2 regions of the Sphingomonas sp. 22176 genome follow, and region 1 is predicted to be linked to the other one. Evidence: predicted binding sites of a transcription regulator. Region 1 holds the regulator's gene; the other holds the start of a gene.
The links. The regulator LexA, encoded in region 1, represses DNA repair genes until DNA is damaged. The targets are predictions, from matches to a motif close to GTTCCNCNCTTGTTCT.
Positions count from the first base shown of each region.

Region 2: ACTJKY_RS15270 (DNA recombination protein RmuC) is a predicted target of LexA. The motif match lies at 2,237-2,252, and genes of this name have one in related genera.

Region 1 covers NZ_JBQEPL010000003.1:244,168-248,580, forward strand. The annotation lists gene ACTJKY_RS13085 (hypothetical protein) at 1-312, opposite strand, end outside; gene ACTJKY_RS13090 (LexA family protein) at 598-732, opposite strand; gene ACTJKY_RS13095 (hypothetical protein) at 992-1,960, opposite strand; gene lexA (transcriptional repressor LexA) at 2,140-2,817, opposite strand; gene ACTJKY_RS13105 (molybdopterin molybdotransferase MoeA) at 2,876-4,057, opposite strand; gene ACTJKY_RS13110 (PilZ domain-containing protein) at 4,099-4,413, opposite strand, start outside.
Region 2 covers NZ_JBQEPL010000004.1:147,023-151,435, reverse strand. The annotation lists gene fmt (methionyl-tRNA formyltransferase) at 1-812, opposite strand, end outside; gene recR (recombination mediator RecR) at 866-1,462, shown strand; gene def (peptide deformylase) at 1,494-2,018, shown strand; gene ACTJKY_RS15270 (DNA recombination protein RmuC) at 2,267-3,673, shown strand; gene ACTJKY_RS15265 (hypothetical protein) at 3,684-4,413, shown strand, end outside.

The sequences.
Region 1 (4,413 bases):
GATCTGCTCGAGCGTGGCCTGCGCAAGGCCGGAGGTGATGAAGCAGACGGGCTCGTTGAACCGGGCCAGTGGGTCGTCCGGTGCGACATTTGGGGTGATGGCGCGGCTGAGCGATCGCACGGTCTCCGGGTCGGGCGCCTGCCTGCCCATGACGATGATCGGATCCTGCTTGGCCGCCCCTGCGGGAGGCGCGGCAGTCGTGTCCGGCATGTCCTGCTCGGCCGTTATCGCGCCCGGCATCGCTTGCGACGAGGGCGAAGTGGAGGGCAGGCTCTGCTGCGCGGCCACCCCGCCTGGCAGGAGAAGAGCCATGAACCTGCCAACCAACCACGCACGCATTGAATCCCTCCCCGATCCTGAACACAAGGCAATCATGTGACAAGCGCGCTCATTCGGGAACAGAAACCGTGATGATGCTGCCCCTCGGTCTCGCGCTCGCCTGCAAAAAGCATATCGGTTGCTTGGCTCAGGGCTCAGTATTGCCGCTGTAGTCCAGCAAGGCGCTGAACGCGCATCTGATCAGGGCGGTAGCGTTGCGCGGTGTAGTCGCGATTGGCCGGGTCAAGCTGGACCGTCGAGCCTTCCTTGCAGAATACTTCAGCGGACCTCGGCATCGTCGGTCCGTGCGGCGACGATCTCCCCGTCCCGCGCGGTCTCGGTGCGGCGGATCAGCGCATGATCGCCGTCGAGATTGCCGGCTTCGCCCCTCCAGTCGCCCGCGACTTCGAACACATAATGCTCGCCCCACCGAGCAGCGGGATTTCGACTATGTCGTTGGCCGAACAAGGCAGCCAGGCGGGGGCGACGATGGTGCTCAACGGGCTTGGCGTCTTGGCGGCAGACGTTCTGGGCGTGCGGAATCGGGCTGGGCAATCGGCGCCACCGAAGGCCCGCACAAGCACAAGGCCGTTGCCCATGAATGCCCGATGGATAACTCGACGGGATCGGCTGTCCGATGCGTGATGACCCGATGATCGCGCCGTTAGCAGCGTCAGTGTTCGGCAGACGGCGGGGGATCCGCTTGTTGCTCCTTGAGGACGCGCTGGACGATCAACCCGCGCGTGCTCCATGCAAAGGCATTGGCCTGTCCGGCGTAGAGGCCGCGCAGATAGCCGCGGTCGAAGGCGGTGAGTTCGCCTGGCACGCGATTGGCATTCCCGTCGAATAGGGAGAGGATCGTCTCCGTCGGCCCGCTGGCGCGGGGGCGGGCGCCGCCCAGGGTGCGCATCGCCAGATAATCGGCGATCTGGTTGCTGGTTTTGCCAATCACGGCCGAGCGCTCGACCAGAACGATCGACGCCAGCATGTCGTTGCGGGTGGGCGAGACCAGCCTGGAGGCAATCGGGACGTTCAAAAAGCCGCCCTTGTTGATGTGCTCGCCATCGCGGCTGAGGACCTCGCTGTTGCTCCACGCACGCACGGGACCGGTCTCGCCGACGATGGTGCGAATCTCCGACGGCGTACGATCCCCGAAGATCCACCATTTGCGTCGCACGAGGGTGTCGACCCCCGCCGATACGCCGTCGGTGAAGACGACGAGGATGTTGGGCGTGCATCCATCGCCCGCGAGTTTCAGCCCTGCCTGTTCGGCATCTGCCGCCAGGCGGTAGCCGATCATCTCGAGGACGGAGCGCTCTAGCCCGACGCTGCCAAAGCAGACGGCGTCATGAAAGCGTGCCAGCGGTGCGTCGTTGGGGCTGGGCGGCGTGATCGCATGCACCAGCGCGCTGATTTCCTTCCTGGAAGCAGGCTTGCGTCCGGTGACGACGATGGGATCGGTGGGGCCGGCAGGCGCCTTGCGGCCTTGTGCGGGGTCGGGCGTATCCGGTGCGACCGGCGATGCCGGCGGCTGCGTCGCACCCTGAGGAGGGGAGGCGCTCTGCTGCGCTATAGCCACGCCGGGAAACAGCAGGCCCGCCGCCGCCACCAGAAGATGTCCACGCATACGTCCGCGCTCCATAACTTCTTATGTGCAGACCGTGCCATAAATATCGGGGGCGTAGAAGTAGTATTGGAGGCGTAGAAGTAAAACCACGCGATCGACGGCCAAAGTGCGCGAGGCTGGACGGACAGGGAATGGACGAAGCGCAAGGCGAAGCGCTACTGGTGCCTCGTGTCGCCTCGTCCTCGCCCAACCCATCAGTAGCGGCGCAGCAATCCGGCCAACCGGCCCTGCACCCGCACTTGATCGGGGCGGTAGCGCTGCGGGCTATAGTCGCGATTGGCCGGATCGAGCCGGACCATCGCGCCTTCCTTGCGGAAATACTTCAACGTCGCCTCGGCATCGTCGATCAGTGCGACGACGATCTCGCCGTCCCGCGCGGTCTCGGTGCGGCGGATCAGCGCAAAGTCGCCGTCGAGAATGCCGGCTTCGACCATCGAGTCGCCCGCGACTTCGAGCGCATAATGCTCGCCCGCGCCGAGCAGCGCGGCGGGCACCGGCAACATGGTCGAGCCTTCGAGCGCCTCGATCGGGGTGCCGGCGGCGATGCGGCCGTGCAGCGGGATCTCCACCACGTCATTGGCCGGGGCAGGCAGCGAGGCTGGCGCAGCGGTGGTGCTCGCGGGCTTGGGCGCCTTGGCGGCCGGTTTGCGCTCGCCGCGTTCGGGCATGCGCAGCACTTCCAGCGCGCGGGCGCGGTTGGGCAGGCGGCGGATGAACTCGCGTTCCTCCAGCGCGCTGATCAGGCGGTGCACGCCCGATTTCGACTTGAGATCGAGCGCCTCCTTCATTTCCTCGAACGAGGGCGATACGCCCGTCTCGGCAAGACGGTCGGAAATGAAGCAGATCAGCTCGTGCTGCTTGCGCGTGAGCATCCAATCCTCCGGGGTCCAGAACAGACTGGGAACGTTTATGCAATGTTCCGGGGTGCTGTCAAGCGATGTCGAGGATTTCCACCGAGCCGGAGCTATTTGCAGGCGGCGCATGGGGTTCGCGCACGATCAGGCAGGTGCTGCGGGCTAGCGTGCGGAGCATCGAACTGTCCTGGATCGCCGAGGCATGGACGCGCCCGTCGATCAGCACGGCGCGCAGGTAATCGGTGCGCGGGCCATTGGCCGGCAGCGTCTCGCCGAGGATCGCCGTGCGCCCTCGCGGGAATGGGTCGGCGGCGCCGGAACAATGCGCGATCAAGGGCTTGGCGAAGAGCAGCGCGGTGACGAACACCGACACCGGATTGCCCGGCAAGCCCAGCACGACCATGTCGCCGCGCGTGCCGGCCATCATCGGCTTGCCCGGGCGGAGGGCGATCCGCCAGAAGTCGATCGTCGCGCCGGCGGCTTCGAGCGCGGGCCGGACGAGGTCGTGATCGCCCACCGATGCGCCGCCGCTGGTGATCAGCAGATCGGCCTCGACGGTGGCGAAGGCATGGGTGAGGGCCCCCAGATCGTCGGGCAGGATGCCGAGATCGACGATCTCGACCGGCAGATCGGCGAGCTGCGCGGCGAGCATGGTGCGGTTCGATTCGGGAAGCTGGGCTGGGCCGACAGGCGTACCCGGCGTCACCAGTTCGTCGCCGGTCGCGGCGATCGCGACGCGGACCTTGCGGCGGACGGGCAGCGCCGCATGGCCGCCGATCGCCGCCAGCGCGATCCGCGCGGGCGTGAGCCGCTCGCCCGCCGCGATCAGCGCGTCGCCCTCCGCGAAGTCGAGCCCCCGGCGGCGGGTGTTGCGGCCGAGATAGGGCGGGCCTTCGCCAGCGAGACTTAGCCGATCGCCGTCGCGCGCGGCCTCTTCCTGGACGAGCACCGTGTCCGAGCCCGCTGGCATCGGCGCGCCGGTGAAGATCCGCACCGTTTCTCCCGGCGCAATCGTGCCTGCGAAGCCCGAGCCCGCCGCACTTTCACCGATCACGGTCCACGGCCCGGGCAGGTCGGCGAAGCGGATCGCATAGCCGTCCATCGCCGAAAGATCGGTCTCCGGCTGGGTGCGGCGGGCGACCACCGGCTGGGCGGCCCAGCGGCCGACGGCGTCCGCGAGCGGAACCGTCTCGACAGGCGTGGGGCCGGCGAGCGCGAGCAGCCGCGCCTGGGCCTCGGCGATGGGAAGAAGTGCCATGCCGCTCGATTGGGCGCGGGCGCGCGGCGATGCAAGCGGCTTCAGCCGGTGCGGCGGCTCGCGGTGAGCAGGCGCAGGTCGCTGTCGCGCAGCGGCATGCGGAATTCGGCGAGCGTCCGGCCTTGCCGCGCCCGCACCACGCGCGCTGGGCCGCCGCCGATCTCGGGCAGCGCTACCCAAATCGAAGCGCCGGGGGCGAAGGCCTGGCGCGCCTCGAACTCGACCTGCAGGGCGGTGAGCGCATGGATCCGGCAATTCCACCAGCCCACGCCCTCACGTACCCTTCCGGGCAGGTCCAGGCGGAGCGCCAGCTTGTCCTGCAGCAGCCCGTCGATGTCGCTCCCGCCGGCTTGTGG
Region 2 (4,413 bases), on a different contig from region 1:
CGGATCGAGCCTTCGCCGCAATGGATCAGCAGGTTGTCGCCGACCGTGCCCGCGGGGCCGCTGGCGTCCACCAGATCGGCGGCGTGGATGCGGAAGCGCTCGCCGTTCAGCTCGAGGAAGGCGCCGGGGGCGGGGTTGAACGCGCGGACGGCGCGCTCAACTTCTACCGCGCTCTTGGTGAAGTCCAGTCGAGCTTCGGCCTTGTCGATCTTGGAGGCATAGGTGATGCCCTCCTCGGGCTGCGGCTCTGCGGGATAGGCGTCGAAGTCCGCGAGCACCTGTACCATCAGCCGCGCACCCATTGCGCTCAGCTCGGCCCGCAACTCGCCGGCGGTCTTGCGGTCAATCGGCGTGCGCCCTTCCAGCCGCACCGGGCCGGTATCGAGCCCGGCTTCCATCTGCATGATCCCGACGCCCGTCTCCGCATCGCCGGCGAGGATCGCCCGCTCGATCGGCGCCGCACCGCGCCAGCGCGGGAGCACCGAGCCATGGACGTTTAGGCAACCGAGCCGCGGCGCCGCCAGCACTGCCTTGGGCAGGATCAGGCCGTACGCGGCGACCACCGCGACGTCTGCATCCAGCGCCGCCAGCGCGGCTTGCTCCTCCGCGCCCTTGAGGCTGAGCGGCGTCCGCACTTCGATCCCCAGCGCCTCGGCGCGGGCATGAACCGGGGAGGGGGTCAGGGCCTTGCCGCGCCGGCCGCCGGGACGGGGCGGTTGGCTGTAAGCCGCGACTATCGTGTGCCCGGCATCGACCAATGCATCGAGCACCGGTACGGCGAAATCGGGGGTTCCCATGAAGAGGATGCGCATCTGTTCCCTCAACCGCTTGGCAGGCGCGCATGCAAGCCCCTATGTGAAGCGCCATGGCCTCTCCCGAAATCGAAGCGCTGACCCAGGCCCTGTCGCGGCTGCCCGGTTTCGGGCCGCGTTCGGCGCGGCGGGCGGTGCTCCACCTGCTCAAGAAGCGCGAGACGACGCTCGACCCGCTGCTCGCGGCGCTCAGCGCGGTCAGCCAGAAGCTCACGACCTGCCATATCTGCGGCAATGTCGACACGCACGACCCTTGCGCGATCTGCGCCGACCCGCGCCGCGACGACCGTTCGCTGTGCGTGGTGGAGGAAGTCGCCGACCTCTGGGCGCTCGACCGCGCGCGGCTGTTTCCCGGCCGCTTCCACGTTCTGGGCGGCAAGCTCTCCGCGCTTGACGGCGTGCGCCCCGAGGATCTTCGCATCGACGCGCTGGTCCGCCGGGTAGGCGCGGGCGGGATCGACGAGGTCGTGCTCGCGATGAACGCGACGCTGGAGGGCCAGACCACCGCGCATTACGTCTCCGAGCGGCTGGAGGCGTTCCCGATCCGCGTCACCCAGCTCGCCCACGGCCTGCCGGTGGGCGGTGAATTGGACTATCTCGACGAGGGAACGCTTGCCCAGGCGCTCCGGGCGCGCCGCCCGATTGCTTGACGCTGGGGGACCGCTCTCCTAAATTTACGGAATGGCCATCCTCCCCATCGTCGAAGTTCCCGATCCGCGTCTGCGTCTCGTCTCCACCCCGGTCGAGGCGGTCGACGACGACATCCGCACGCTGATCGGCGACATGTTCGACACGATGTACGATGCGCCCGGCATCGGCCTCGCCGCGATCCAGGTGGGCGTGCCCAAGCGCCTGATCGTGATGGACCTGCAGGAGGAAGAGGATGAGGAGGGCAAGCCGATCCGGCACCCGCGCGTCTTCATCAACCCCGAGATCCACGAGCCGGCCGAGGAAGTTTCGGTCTATACCGAGGGCTGCCTGTCGGTCCCCGACCAGTTCGCCGATGTCGAGCGCCCCGCGCGCTGCCGGGTGACCTGGCTCGACGAGAAGGGCGAGGCGCATGATGAGGTCTTCGAGGGCCTGCTCGCCACCTGCATCCAGCACGAGATGGACCATCTGGAGGGCATCGTGTTCCTCGACCATCTCTCGCGGCTCAAGCGCGACATGCTGATGAAGAAGCTCAACAAGGCCCGCAAGGCGGCCTGAGGGCGCTCCATTCCCCTAATGCCGTCATCCCGACGAAAGTCGGGATCCATTCGCCACTACGCTGGGGCTCGAGCCGCGACGGTGACCCCAATGGATTCCGGCTTCCGCCGGAATGACGGGGAGGGGCGAGGGCGTCCCGTCACTTATCCACCGAACCCTCGCCAACCCGCGCCGAACCGACCGCCGGCACCCTTGCGGCCCGCTCCCCCGGCGCGTAAGTTCGCGTCCTGTTCCCGGGAGATTTGGCGTTGGATCCGTTCGTCGTTGCCTTTGTGATGGTTGCCCTGGTCGTGGGCGTGGTGGTCGGCTGGCTGATCGGCGCGCGGGGCACGAGCGAGGCGCGGGCCGAAAGCGCCCGGCGCGAAGCCGATTTCAAGGCCGCCATCACCGATCTCGCCATGGCCGAAGAACGCGTCGGCCAGCTCCCCCGCCTGCGCGAGGAAGCCGCGATGCTCCGCAACGAGCGCGACGCCGCCCGCATCGAGCTGGCCGAGCTCAAGGCCAAGGCCGGCGCCTTCGAGGAGCGGCTGACCGAATTCGTCAATGCGCGCGAGATGATGGCCGGCCAGTTCCGCGAATCCGCCGCCAAGATGCTCGACGAGACGCAGCGCGCCTTCCTGGAACGCGCGGAGGCGCGCTTCCACCAGGCTGGCGAGAAGAACGAGGAGCGGCTACGCACGCTGCTCCAGCCGATCGACACCACGCTCAAGCGCTATGAGGAAGGCCTGCAGCGCGTCGAGAAGGACCGCACCGACAGCTATGGCCAGCTGCGCGAGGCGATCAGCGCGGTGCATTCGAGCCTGGGCGAGACGCGCGCGGAAACCTCCAAGCTGGTCAACGCTCTGCGCGCCGCCCCCAAGACGCGCGGCCGCTGGGGCGAGCAGCAGTTCCGCAACCTGATCGAGATCGCCGGGCTTTCCGGCCATGTCGATTTCGCCGCCGAGGTTTCGGTCACCACCGAGGACGGCATGCTGCGGCCGGACTTCATCATCCGCCTGCCGGGCGACCAGCAGCTGATCGTCGACGTGAAGTGCGTGCTCGACGGCTATCTCCAGGCGGCCGAGGCGACCAGCGCCGAGGAGCGCACCGCGGCGCTCAAGGCCCATGCCAAGGCGATGAGCACCCATGCCGACGCGCTGTCGCGCAAGGCCTATTGGGCGCAGTTCGAAAAGGCGCCCGATTTCGTGATCATGTACATCCCGGGCGACAATTTCCTGTCCAGCGCGCTGGAAGTGGACATGGAGCTGTGGGAGCGCGCGGCGCGCAACCGGGTGATCATCGCCGGCCCCTCGGCCTTCCTGCCGCTCGCCCGCACCGTCGCCTCGATGTGGCGCCAGCAGAAGCTGACCGAGGATGCCCGCGAAGTCGGCAAGCTGGGCAAGGAGCTGTACGAGCGGCTGGCGACGGCGGCGAGCCACCTCAAGCGCGTCGGCGGCGGGCTGAACAGCGCAGTGGAGAATTACAACAAGTTCGTCGCGAGCTTCGAAGGGCGGGTGATGGTCTCCGCGCGGCGCTTCCAGGCGCTCAACGTGGATATCGGCAACAGCTCGCTGGACGCGATCGACACGGTCGACGTGATCGCGCGGGCGCCGACGGCGGAACTGCCGGCGCCGGAGGGCGGGAATATGGCGGAAGAAGCGACTGCGGTGGAGTGAGGGGGAGCTTATGCAGTCTTCAGGCCGGCTAGCTGATTGTGAGGGTGTAGAGCAACTCAGAGAAAGTCTTCAGCTGAGGTTGTCTCGATTAATTGGAAGTGCTGACGATAGATCGCTTCTAAGGCTGGTTTGGGCGGTCGATGTTGCCCAGAGCGGCGGTGCGCCTATTGCCAGATCTCTCCTTCCACGTGATTTCCCTATTGGAGACACGGAAGGTGGACTATCTAATGACTCGATCATTTTCCCATGGGAAATGGAGACTCTAGTAAATGAATTACTTTTCCATGATAAGAATTATCATAAAGCTGTAGATTTGACGACGTGGGATGGTTTTTATCAGATTGTTAAAGTTTTACGAATTATTGAAGAATGCGACTATAAAATTAGAGGTGATAATGTAAACGCGTATTTTGAGTTATTTGGATTGGCTTCTCGGCAATTTGAATGGCAAAATAATATTCCTAATCTGTCGCAATTTTATCGTAGCTTGCACATATTTGGTCAAGGTATTTGCGCTGATTACTTCAAAAGAAGCAAAAATATCGGCATTGACGAGTTGGTGCTCGTCGGATTTGCCCTGTCAGGTTGGTTTTCTGTTAGCTCAGAATTTAATAAAATAGAAGATTTGTCTGGGCTTGGCATCGGGCCGGAGGTTGCGGCTGCAGCTCTGAAGGTCTTGGCGGCGCCTCTTGAGCAGGTGCGGGGTATGGCTCAACGGGAGCGCAAGATGTCAGCCATGA